DNA from 3 places in the Chryseobacterium sp. GTID13 genome. Region 3 is predicted to be linked to each of the others. Evidence: riboswitches for the same ligand, from Rfam matches in the RefSeq annotation. Region 3 holds a riboswitch; each other region holds the start of a gene.

Region 1 (4,387 bases), 880 kb from region 3:
ACTTGATCGCCATATCTTCATATACCTGATAATACTGGGCAAGTTCCATAGCAATGCGCATCATATTGAGAGCATACATTGCCATCCAGCTCGTTCCGTCAGCCTGCTCAAGATGCTGGCCGTCCTTCAGTACCATATTTCGGTCGAAAGCCCCGATATTATCCAGACCAAGAAAACCGCCGCCAAAAATATTTTTACCGTTTTTATCCTTCCGGTTCACCCACCATGTAAAATTCAGGAGAAGCTTCTGGAATACTTTTTCAAGGAATAAAAGATCAGGCTTGCCATTTTGTTTTTCATCAATTTTGAAAACCCTGAAGCAGGACCATGCGTGTACCGGTGGATTCACATCGCTCAGATTCCATTCATAGGCAGGAAGTTGGCCGTTCGGATGCATATACCATTCTTTGGTTAAAAGTAAAAGCTGACCTTTGGCAAATTCCGCATCAATGATAGAAAAAGGAACACAGTGAAATGCCAGATCCCAGGTCGCATACCAGGGATATTCCCACTTATCGGGCATAGAAATAATGTCCTTGTTGTGAAGGTGGTTCCACTCTGTATTTCTTACATACTCATTAAAATTTCTCGGAGCTTCATGATTCGGATCACCTTTAAGCCATTTTCCTACGTTGTAATGATAAAACTGCTTATTCCACAGAAGGCCTGCAAATGCCTGCCGCTGAACATTCCTTTCATCCTCATTCGTTGTTTCGCTCTGGACTTCGCTGTAGAATTCATCTGCTTCGGCAATTCTTGTGCTGAAAATTTCGTCAAAATTTTCAAAAGGCTCATCAGTTTCATCAGGACACAGCCTGAAATCAAAAACTTTGGATTGTCCTGCGCCTACCATTTCATCAATGATAAAAGAAGCTTTGGTACCTCTTTTTTCCGGATTTACCGTATTGCTTCCATAAATGATATAGTCATTGATTCCGTCTTTAAAATAGGTATTACCCGGATAAGGAGCGCCATATAGTTTAGGTGTATTGGTTTCATTTTCGCAGAAAGCACTCTGGGCAGCCCTGTTTCTTGAATAGAACTTTTTGATTGAAATACTGTCATGGTTAACATCTATGCATCCGTCATACGCAGCATTCATCTGGCCTTTATAGGTGTTATATCCCCATTTCCAGTTATTTCTGAACCAGGCAGTTGGTGCTAGGACAATGGGAGCATCCTCATTACTCCTGTTATGAACAGTTACCCTTGCAAGAATATCATTGTGGTCGCCTTTACAGTATTCAATGAAAATATCAAAATATTCATCATTGTCAAAAATTCCTGTATCAAACAGCTCATATTCAGGTTCCTTTTTGCTTCTTCTGCCGTTCTCCGCAACAATATCATCATAAGGAAATGCATTGATAGGGTATTTGTACACCATTTTCATATAACTATGCGTAGGTGTATTATCTAAATAATAAAAGATTTCTTTGATGTCTTCCCCGTGGTTACCCTGAGGATTGCTTAATCCAAAAAAACGCTCTTTTATGATCTTATCTTTTTTGTTCCAAAAGGAAAAGGCAAAACAGAAAATCTGTTTCACATCGGAAATCCCCGCAATCCCTTCTTCACCCCATCGGTAAGTATAACTTTCTGCGGTATTGTGGTTGGCATAATTCCAGGCATTTCCGTTCGGGCTGTAATCTTCACGTACATTTCCCCATTGCCGGTTACTGACGTATGGCCCCCAGTTTTTCCATTTGGAATCTTGTAATCTTTCTTTTTCAACAGTCATATTTCATCACTTTTCAAATACGAAGTTAGTTTTTTTGAAAAAAAATTCCAATTCTTTCCATCTGAATAATTATTAATATACTATTGGAACACTTACTATTACTGGTTTTTTTGATATTAAATATTTTTTTTGAAAAAATTAAAAGAAAAAACATATCTTTGCAGTGCGTTCATTCAAATATTGAAAATGTTATCAAGAAAGGTTGAGGGATTAGACCCTATGAAACCTTAGCAACCCTTTGTGCAAGCAGAGAAGGTGCTACGTTCTACCAATTTATTTTGGACAGATAACTCACTGAAGTTCTTTTCAGCCATTTCCTGTGGCATTTTCAATTGTATTAAAATAATAGAATTGAAAACAGAACTAAACTATATTAATCTTTCGTATCAAACCCATTCCCAAAAGGAATACCATATCCCGCTGACTTATCAGATCTTCGGGCCAGACTTGTTTTCAGCTCCCGTTATACTGGTCAATCATGCTTTGACCGGAAATTCAAATGTTTCCGGAGAAAAAGGATGGTGGAAGCAGTTGATCGGAGAAAATCAGGTCATTGATACCAATAAGTATACTGTTCTGTGTTTCAATATCCCCGGAAACGGATTTGATGACTTTTTAATTGACGAATACGAAGATTTCACCCCTTCGGATATTGCTGAAATATTCCTGAAAGGTCTTGAAACTTTATATATCAAAAATTTATACGCCATTATCGGAGGCTCTCTCGGAGGTGGAATTGCATGGGAAATGCTTGCCAAGCAGCCGCAGCTGGCGGAAATTTTTATTCCCATTGCCTGCGATTCCAAAACCCACGACTGGCTTCATGCACAGTGCCTGGTTCAGAAATTCCTCTTAAACGGAAATGATGAACCTCTGCAGAAAGCAAGAATCCATGCGATGCTGTGCTACAGAACTCCTCAATCTTTAAACGACAGATTTCAAAATAGATACGATCCGGAAAAACAGAGATTAGAATCTGAAGACTGGCTCGTTTATCACGGAAATTCATTAAACGAAAGATTTAGTTTGAAAGCTTATAAGCTAATGAATCATTTGCTGATGAATATCAATACCGAAAAAAGCAACAAGAAAAGATCAGCGCCCGAATGCACCTTATTGCTGTAGACACCGATCTGTTTTTCCCGGCATCAGAAATCCGAATGTGCTTTCAGCAGCTGAAAGAGGAAAACAAAGAGGTTTTTTACCACGAAATACAGTCAATTCACGGGCATGATGCCTTCCTGATGGAATATAAACAATTAAATACAATCATAAAAAATATTTTGTAGAATGAGAAATGCTAACGAAATAAAGTTTTTAAAGAACAGATCAATTATCAAATTTGAAGGAGAAGATTTCCTGGGTGAAATCGGGATCGACGGAAGAATTTTTAAGGCGCTTACTTTGGCACGCATAAGTGTGGGAGTGATCTCTCAGCAGGCTATTGAAAACGGGATATCTATCCTGGTGAATGAAGCGGATGCAGAAAAAGCAGTTACCTGCCTGATTGATGAATTTGAAGCCGAAAGAAAGTCAGGCAAAGTTTCACAGATTTACAGCATTAATAATGTTTCCGTGCTTGGATTCGTAGCGGAAGATTTCAATAAAGTCCTTGCAGAGCTGGCAAGAAACAATGTATTCCCACTGCTTTTAAACCAGGTGGCAGCAGAAAAAAGAGTCAATATCGTAGTAACCTCTTCGCAGGACGAGAAAACAAAAAATATCATCGAATCTGAAATTTTCAAAAAACCTAAAACCGTTCATTTAGCGATCATAGGTCATGGAAATGTAGGAAAAACTCTGATAGAACAGGTTTTACAGTCTTCCGAAGAAATCAGGAGACGTAAGAAAATCGATCTTAAAGTAGTTGCAGTAGCCAACTCAAGAAAAATTGCCTTCAATAAAAAAGGATTTAATACGAATTGGAGTGATGAGGTTTTAACGGCAGAACACCCGTCCAATGTTGAGGAACTGATCAGCTTTTCCAAAGAAAACCAGCTGGAAAACCTGATCGTAGTAGATAATACAGCAAGCAAAGATTTTGTGAAAAACTATCATGCACTTGCTGAGAACGGCTTTGACTTGGTTTCATCCAATAAAATTTTCAATACCCTTCCCATTGAAGAATACCGTAAACTAAGATATACGTTGAACAAAAACAACAGACGTTATCTGTATGAAACCAACGTTGGAGCAGGGCTTCCGCTAATCGATACGATAAAACTTTTACACCTTTCAGGAGAAAATATTACAAGAATTAAAGGAGTATTTTCCGGAACATTGAGTTACGTTTTCAATAATTTTTCTTTGAGAGATGATAAGTTTTCCACAATTGTCAATGAAGCCTTGGAAAAAGGCTATACAGAGCCAGACCCACGGGAAGATTTATCAGGAAATGATGTGGCCAGAAAATTATTAATTCTGGCGAGAGAACTGGATTTAATCAATGAATTTGATGATATCAACATTCAGAATCTGGTTCCTGAAAGTTTACTTTCTGTTTCAAAATCAGAATTCCTTTCAAGATTACATGAACTGGATGAAGAATACCAGAAAATTAAAGAAAGCCAGGAACCGGGGCATGTACTTCGTTATGTAGGTGATCTTCACGGTGATCTTCAGAAAGATAAAGGACAGCTTGATGTA
Region 2 (4,387 bases), 750 kb from region 3:
AGCCGTTTCCAGTTCGTTTGCACAGCTGGTCAATGACCATGCTGCGATCAGGGCAAAAGATATATATTTTAATTGTTTCATTATTTCAATTTTAAATAGGTTAAAGAGTTGCCTGAAGACCGAAAGTTATCGTTCTCATGGCAGGATATCTGTAATAGGTTGTTCCATCCAGTGCCTGTTCCGGGTCCATTCCTTTATGCTTGTAGAAAGTCAGGAAATTTTCTGCCTGAACATAAATCCTGAATTTTTTTAATCCTAATTTTTCAAAATAATCGGAAGGAAGTGTATAGCCCAGGCTCACATTTTTAAGTCTGGCATACGTTCCGGAATATAAGAATCTTGAAGACGTGGAAGTCCAGTTATTCGTTGTTGTGCTTAACGCAGGAACATCGGTATTTGGATTTTCAGGAGTCCATCTATTCAGCATTTCTGCACTCCATGCACGTCCTCCGGCGCTTCCGTTCGACATTAATGATGTATAATCCGTATCAAGGATCTTCCCACCGATGCTGAATGTCAGCAATCCTGAAAGATCAAAGTTTTTATAAGCAATACTTGTGGTAACCCCTCCCATTACTTTAGGCAATGCGGATCCCTGTACTGTTTTGGTTGCTTTGGCATACTCGGAAGTGGTTCCGTCTACTGTATTTCCGTTGGCATCCTGGTAAATGTATCTCCAGAGAGGTTTTCCGTTGGAAGGATCTACTCCTACCCATTCAGGAATAAAGAAATCATAAATAGAACCTCCTACTTCAAGACGTTTTGTTCCTGTGATCACGGATCCTTTGGGCAGCTTTGTTATTTTATTGGTCAGAGTACTCAGGTTGACATCCACATTCCATTGGAAATTATCATTTTTGATAGGCGTTGTGAAGAGTGAAAATTCAAAACCGGTGTTCTGTATTGTTCCCACATTAAAAGGAAAGTCACTGATTCCCAGGGATGGGGCAACCGGCATATTAAACAAAAGATCCTGACTCTTACGTTTAAAATATTCTACATTCCCTTTCACTCTGTTATTAAGAACAGCAAATTCAAGACCTACGTTTAAATTAAGATTGGTTTCCCATTTCACATCATTGGTCTGTACTTTTTCCAGGACTGTTCCCGGCTCACCCAGGTTATTATAAAATTTATACAATTCCTGGTAGGCATAGTACAGAGAGGATCCGTTAGGTCTTCGTAATTTATCATTCCCCTGGCCACCATAGCTGGCACGCAGAGTCAGCTGATTGAATATATTTAAATCCTTAATAAAATCTTCATTTGAAATTTTCCATGAACCTCCCACTGACCAGAACTTCCCCCATCTGTTATCAGCAAAGAACCTTGAAGAACCGTCTGCCCTTCCGGATAATGATAAAAAGTAAGTATTATTAAAATCATATTCCGCTCTTCCCAGAAAACTCAACAAAGAAAATTTGTCACTGTTACCACTAAAGCTCCCCAATAAAGCAGCTGCATCAGGCTCATAATAATAAGGAAGAGAAAACTGGCTTCTGGAGCCGGATATCGTCTGATAATCATATTTGTAGAACTCCTGCCCTCCCAGAACATTCAAGTGGTGTTTTCCGAACTTTTTATCAAAAGTCAGAATATTACTGGTGGTATAAGATAATGTTCTGCTGTTGGATTTCGTTACAGAACCTCCAATTTCACTTCCTTCCCCGAGAAGCGGATTAGAGTAGTAATGACCGTTATAATTCACCAGATCAACGGAAAAGCTGGTTTTAAATTTCAGTTCCGGAAGGAAAATAAACTCTAGAAAACCCTTCCCGGAGAAGTTGTCCTCTTTATTTTCGTTCTTGTCCAAAGGTAATGTTGCTGCAGCATTCTGGTTCTGCAATGCGCTGGTAGGTCTGTATTTCCCGAAATCATAAACCCGGTTTCCTTCTGCATCCAACACATAACTTCCATCTGCATTTCTTTCATAATACGGATAGAAAGACGGAATAACCCTGGCTGCATTGATGATATTGTCAGTTCTCGAGTCTGAAGATGGCGGCGCATTCTGGATACTGTTGGTATAGCTTAAATTGGCCCCTGCATTCAGCCATTTCTTTACTTCTGAATTAATTTTTAACCTCGTGGAAAATTTCTGAAATCCGGATTCAATGGCAATTCCTTTATCGTCAAGATATCCTAACGAAAAGAAATAATTGCTTTTCTCACTGCCTCCGCTGATATCAAAATCTACCTGGCTTCTGGAAGCTGTTCTCTGAAGAATATCTCTCCAGTCATCATTCCACAAAGCTTTTGCTCCAGGAACAAGCTTTCCGTCTGTCCCTACCGGGTTGGGAAAACCGGCTCCGTAAGGATTGATTCCCAAAGCAGTTGTCAGGTTATCACTCGCCATCTGTGCTGCCTGCTGTGAGCTGATCTGCCCCGATTTATAACCGTTTCTCAATGCTTCCCAATAAAGCTGGAAATACTGATCGGTGCTTACCTGCTTATAATCCTTTACCGCTCTGTTGGAAAATCCCTGGCTGATATTAAAATTGATCCTGGATTCTCCTTTCTTACCGGATTTTGTTGTGATGATAATAATTCCGTTAGCTCCCCTTGAACCGTATAATGAACTTGCGGTGGCATCTTTCAAAACACTGATGGATTCAATATCATTAGGGCTGATGGAATTGATGTTTCCGTCAAAAGGAATCCCGTCTACCACATACAATGGATCACTTGAAGCACTTATAGAGCCAATTCCTCTTATTCGTACAGAAGCGGTAGAACCCGGCTGTCCGGAGGCACTTACTGCCTGGATCCCCGGAACCTGCCCTTCCAGCGCTTTTGTAATATTGGTAACCGGCCTATTGTTGATTTTATCACTGGATATGGTAGCTACTGAACCGGTATAACTTGTTCTTTTAGCCTTACCATAAGCAATGACAACCACTTCATCGATTTCCTTTTCGTTAACCGTATCTTTCTTAGTTTGGGTCTGAGCCTGTACGCCCATTATTCCTAAGAAAAATATAGCAACAGGTGGAACCCAAACCTTAGAATTAATTAAATTTTTACTAATCATAATCAATTTTATTTATCATATATTTAAAAAATACCCTTTGCGGAAAAGACAGCAAAGGGCATCGCTCAATACGATAAACCAAGTGCTTATTTTTCCTTTATAGGCTGAATGTAACACCTTGCTCTGGGCAGGTTGTTAAGATTTCACAGGGTCAGTTCCCTCCATCTTTCTTTATAAGCCGATCGAAATATGTCTGCAAATCTAAAAACAATTAGTCCACAAAACAAGTAGACTTTAAATTTTATTATGAAATATTTTCAAAAATTAACTTAAATTTCATCTAAAACCCCAATAAATAAGCACTTACAAATATTACATAATTGTTAAATATGAGAAATATCATTAATAATACTTGAATTAATATTTTATTCTAATAAGTATCGGAAAATAAAAAATGACGCTGTTAGCGTCATTCTATGTTGCAATCAAATTTAAATCATTTAATACAGTCTCTGAATGGATACGAAGACTTCCAATGTATTATCTAAGTTGTTTGAATCTGTAGTAGTATTACCATTACCAGCACTGGTGAAAGATTTATTATCTATACGCAGTGCATAATAAACTCTATACCATTTGTTATCCGCAGTAGTAATGTCAAAAGTTACCGTTTCGTTTCTACCATAAGTAAGATATACGCCATCATCAAACTGAGCATAATTATTTGGAAAGACTAACAGATTGGCTCCATGTGAGTCACCGGTATGGGTAGATACTTCAGAAACCCATACTTTTGCATTGGCTGCAGTGATATTGTAGAGACGGGGATCAAAATTCGTACTCGCGCCACTGGAATCAAATGCATTGGGAGCAGTAATAAAAGCATCGACCCTGAAAGTATTGTTGATTACCGGAAGATCATTAAGAAACTGGCTTAAAAGAAATGATGCTGTTTTGCGCGGAATTGAAGAATGGTAATATACCAGCTCCCCAGGAGCAATTACTGCTCCTGCTCCCACCGTTGCACTACAGCTCTGTCCACCGATGTTGATTGCAAAGGTGGTAAGTGTAGGACTGGAAACAGTAGGCACACCCGATACTGTATAGCTAAGAATTCCCGAACCTACATTGAAATTTCCGGCAGCCAGTGTTGCAGTAAGCCCGTTTACAGGTCCCACAGTCTGTGCCGCATAAACTCCACCGTTCCCTCCGGTATAGGGAACAGTCATTGTTCCCGTATAAGGTGTTCCGGCAGTATAAGTTCCCGGTGAAAGCGTCACCCCGTTACAGGTAATAGAGCCTAAAGTTCCGGGAGCAAGAGAGCCATTGTTAAATGTTCTCCATTCTGTACCGTTCCAGAATACATAGCCTACATAACCGAGTCCTCCGGTTCCTACATTATACACAAGCAGTCCC
Region 3 (4,387 bases):
TTACCTTTTCATTGTCGGGAGTGGCGGCTGTTACTACACGGCCATTGATATCATAAGAAACATAGGAATTTTCGTTTCCTGCATTTACTTTATAGTTTTCATAACGGTATTCTCCTCCAAAAGCCACATTCAGGCCGTGAAGCACATCATATTTTTTGGAGAAATCAAGATTTAAAGTATTTTGTAAGAATTCTGAGCCACCTGCTTCAAATGTTCTTGGGGAATTCTCTCCCAATGAGGCATTAAATGTATTCACCACCCCAAAATTAAAGGCATTCTTTCCGAAAGTATTACTCAGATCCACATTCCAGCCATTCCATTTTCCTTTGATTCCTCCGGCTAAGGAATAATCATTCACACTGGCTTCAATTTGTGGAAGATATCCATTAGGAGTAACAGCATTGATGTTTCTTTCTGTGTTGGGCAGACGGTAAAATCCTCCGGCATTTCCTAAACGGTAGCTGTAACCTCCGAATGAATATACTTTCCAGTCTTCATTGACGGGAATTTCAGAATTGAAAAAAGCTGTGCGGACTGCAATTTAGACTGCCCTGCTCTCAGACTGAAATCTTTTCTTTCCAACCCCCGGTATTTAAGCTCGTGATCCGTAAAATCCTGGCCTAATAAGCCTTGTAATGCTGAAATACTGTTCGCTCCAGCTATCTGGTTTTTGAAATCCTGTGAAAAATAATCAACCTGTGATGCATACTGCTTAACGGTATTAATGATTTGCTGGGTATTGGGAGTATTGGTAATATTTTTATACAGTCCATCAATATTGACTCCATTCTGCAATGCCCTGTAATTAATCGCATTATAGGCATTAAAAATATTTCCCTGACGGACGCCAGCTCTTGAATAAGGATCTCTGTACTGTACGGAACCCGTTACATTAATGAAACCCTTCTCCCCGATTTTCGCCCCATAGTTAAGATCTGCAGAAATGGTCTGCCCGTCGATCCCTCCTGAGAAGTTATTGGCCACTGGCGAAGCATATCCTCCTAAAAATACCTGTCCTGAAAGTCCAAGCCTTTTCTTTAACCCTAAATTCACGACTCCTGCAATAGCGTCGGAACCATATTGGGCAGAAGCCCCGTCTCTCAGAACTTCTATTTTCTCTAAAGCAAAAGCCGGAATTGCGTTAAGATCCGTTCCTACCGAACCTCTTCCCGGAGTCAGGGTAACATTGATCAGGGATGACTGGTATCTTCTTTTCCCGTTAAGCAAAACCAGCACCTGATCCGGACCAAGTCCTCTTAAAAGAGCGGGATCTACGAAATCGGTTCCGTCATTTACCGTATGCGAGGTGGAAGAAAATGAAGGCACTACATAATTAAGCGCCTGGCTTATATTATTTACGGGACTTTGTCTCAGAATTTTAGAAATATTGATGATATCTACCGGAACCGGAGTTTCTGTAAGGGATCTTCCAGCCCCTCTGGACCCAAGGATCACCACATCATCGATCTTTTTGGAAGATACAGAATCCGTCTGCCCGAAATAAAATGCTGAAATAAAAGTTGCTGATGCTATGATTGTTTTTTTGTTGAAATTGTACATGTGTTTTTCTATTTTTTTGATTACTGATTGTTGGTTGATTTCAGGTAGTAAGATTCCTGTAACCTCTATTTGAGGTTACGATCAAAAGCCTGAATGATTGAATTATTTTTTAAAGAAGTCTAGAAACAACAACACATGCACATGTGGGTATGGCATGAGAACAGGTCAGAATAACGAAGCGGAACTTCATGATCTGAGAAACGAAATTTTAAATTGGTCTTGTGGTTTCCCTTGTCTTTAAACATTGATTTTATTTTTAAAACAAAAATGTCAAGATGGGAAGAAAATAGAGAATAAACATTTTTTCCGGGCATACCGGCTTATCTATTTTAGCACCTTGCTTGTTTTTGCAGGTTGCTATCCCATCTATGAGATTCTTGATAATTACGTGGCAAAGATATAATTATTTCGGAAATAAAAAAATAAATGCTCAAAATTTTAACTTTTCGCAAATTTCACCGTAACAAATGAGTTTTTTTACGTCTAACTGAATAGTAGTAAAAAACATTATGAAAAAAACTATATTCACGCTGTCTTTGCTGGCGTCTTTTTTTGCCTATTCACAGGAAAAAACCAATACCGGCACAGACAAGGAGAAACAGATTGAAGGCGTAGTCATTACCAAAACTAAAAAAGCCGTTGAACAGAAAGCGGACCGTACCATTTTTGATTTTTCCGAGCAGCCGCAGCTTAATAACGGGAATGTTCTGGAAGGTATCAAAAAACTTCCGGGACTGGTTTCCACCGATATCGCCGGAATGATGTACCAGGGAAAAATCCTGGATGTTTATCTGAACGGAAGACCTTTAAATATTACTTCAAACGAACTGAATTCTTTTCTTGAAGGGATGCCTGCCAACTCGGTAGACAGAATAGAAGTGATCACCCAGCCGGGAGCAGAATATCCAGCTACCTCAGGAGGTGCCATCATGAATATCATTACCAATAAGAACGCCAATAAGTATCTAACAGCAACCTATTCGGGAAATTATTCTTTTAGCAATTACGACAAATTCAGAAGCCGAACCACCAATTCTTTAAATCTGAATGCAAGAAATAAACTTTTCGGATGGCAGCTGAATGTAGGCCAGAATTACCGTGAAAGTATGCTGAATGGCGATCAGGATGTGCTTCTGCATAACAATACGGACAGAATCGGACGTGGATATTTTGCAAAATCAGGATTGACTTTTGATCTTGGGCAGGACAGATTATTGCTGAACTACGATATTTACCACAACAATAATGGCAATTATACAGCCAGTACAGGACTTGCCGACATTCCTGTAAGCCTTAATCCTCTCCAGTACCGGGAAGCTAATTATGAAGCATCCGATGTGGCTCATACCAATAACCTGAGACAGGAAGCTGTTGTAACGTATCAGAAGCGTTTCAGTGACAAGTCTCAAAAACTGGATTTCCAGTTCGGATATACCAAAGCCTCTTCTAAATTTTCCCAGGATAATTTCTTCCAGAGAGGCTTTTATACAGACCCTTGGCAGCCTTTCCTGAATGTAGGCGGAGAAAATGTACTTGATAATAAGTCGGATATGAGGGTAGCTAACTTCAAGGTAGATTATTCGCAGCCGATCAAGCTTCTGGACGGTGGAAAAGTAAGTTTAGGCGGTTTGTATGAAAGACAGGATTATGATACGGAAAGTAAAGGCCTGACCAACCTGGAATACCAGAGACAGACAGCATCTACCTACCTTGAATTTCAGGCAAAACTGAAAAAGTTTGATTTTACCTTAGGAGCAAGAGCAGAAAACTATGATATTTATGGAATTACACGAATTATAAAGGATAATGCTGTTGTAGAAAGAGATTTAACCCCTTTCAATAAATTCAAGCTTTTCCCGAATGCAAGCGTACAGTATAGCCTGATGAACCAGGTATATGTTGCAGCGAACTACAATAAAAAGATTACGCTGCCAAGCATTTCTGCCCTAAACCCGAACAACGTCATTTTTGCCAGCCCGAATACGGAAGTTACCGGTAACCCGGATCTTCAGCCTACGATCTTTGACAATTATGAATTGAAAGTTTCAGCATTTGATTATGCTTTCATCGGATACAGTGTAAGTTCTGCAAAGGATCAGGTAGCACAGATCATCATGAAAAACGGCAAAAACCTTTACAATAGGCAGGTGAATATTTCGAATATGAAAATCCACAACTTTAATGTAGGTCTTCCTATCCCTTTTATGATTTTCAGCAAGCCGATGAGCGAGATCATGAAGTTCAATTTTAATCCTGACAAGATTAATTTCATGTATCTGTATGCAGGTTATCAGAAACACGATATTGATAATTTAAACAATAAAGGATTCTGGATCTTTAATATCATGACCCAATTGCTTTTACCGAAGGATATCAAGCTGACGGCCAATTACAGCTATTTAACACCGAAAGCCGGGTATTTCTATTTTACAGCAGATAAACCATTCAATAATAACCTGGATATTACACTGACAAAAAAGTTCATGAACAACCGTCTTACCGTTTCTGTTTTCGCGAATGATATTTTCAACGGACAGGTAATGCAGGTGTATTCCAATCCGCCTGAAGGGCAGCCTGTAATGATCAGAAGTAAGTATGATACGAGAAACTTTGGAATTTCAATCAATTATAAAATTCCTACGAAGAATAAACTGGCCAAGGAAGATCCAAACATCCTGAACCAGACTAAGAAAGAAGATAGCAGCGTGATGCAGAATCCGCAGTAGTTTTCTATCCTCAATCCTAAAAATAAGGCAGTAAAAATATTTTTACTGCCTTATTTGTTTAAACAATATAATTAAAAACCGATAGTCTGGAATTTCCAGCT

The links. A riboswitch is a leader RNA that binds a small molecule or an ion and turns the genes downstream of it on or off. The one in region 3 is predicted to bind S-adenosylmethionine.
Region 1: another riboswitch for S-adenosylmethionine. It lies ahead of N4G44_RS04945 (alpha/beta fold hydrolase); the one in region 3 lies ahead of N4G44_RS00485 (TonB-dependent receptor plug domain-containing protein).
Region 2: another riboswitch for S-adenosylmethionine. It lies ahead of N4G44_RS04240 (SusC/RagA family TonB-linked outer membrane protein); the one in region 3 lies ahead of N4G44_RS00485 (TonB-dependent receptor plug domain-containing protein).

Annotation. Positions count from the first base shown of each region.
Region 1 covers NZ_JAOCMB010000002.1:979,724-984,110, forward strand. The annotation lists partial or broken gene N4G44_RS04940 (MGH1-like glycoside hydrolase domain-containing protein) at 1-1,741, opposite strand, end outside; SAM riboswitch class I at 1,928-2,034, shown strand; partial or broken gene N4G44_RS04945 (alpha/beta fold hydrolase) at 2,093-3,030, shown strand; gene N4G44_RS04950 (ACT domain-containing protein) at 3,032-4,387, shown strand, end outside.
Region 2 covers NZ_JAOCMB010000002.1:851,291-855,677, reverse strand. The annotation lists gene N4G44_RS04245 (hypothetical protein) at 1-81, opposite strand, end outside; gene N4G44_RS04240 (SusC/RagA family TonB-linked outer membrane protein) at 101-3,031, opposite strand; SAM riboswitch class I at 3,115-3,211, opposite strand; gene N4G44_RS04235 (hypothetical protein) at 3,472-4,387, opposite strand, start outside.
Region 3 covers NZ_JAOCMB010000002.1:97,902-102,288, forward strand. The annotation lists partial or broken gene N4G44_RS00485 (TonB-dependent receptor plug domain-containing protein) at 1-1,560, opposite strand, end outside; SAM-I-IV-variant riboswitch at 1,851-1,949, opposite strand; gene N4G44_RS00490 (outer membrane beta-barrel protein) at 2,070-4,286, shown strand; gene N4G44_RS00495 (HesA/MoeB/ThiF family protein) at 4,358-4,387, opposite strand, start outside.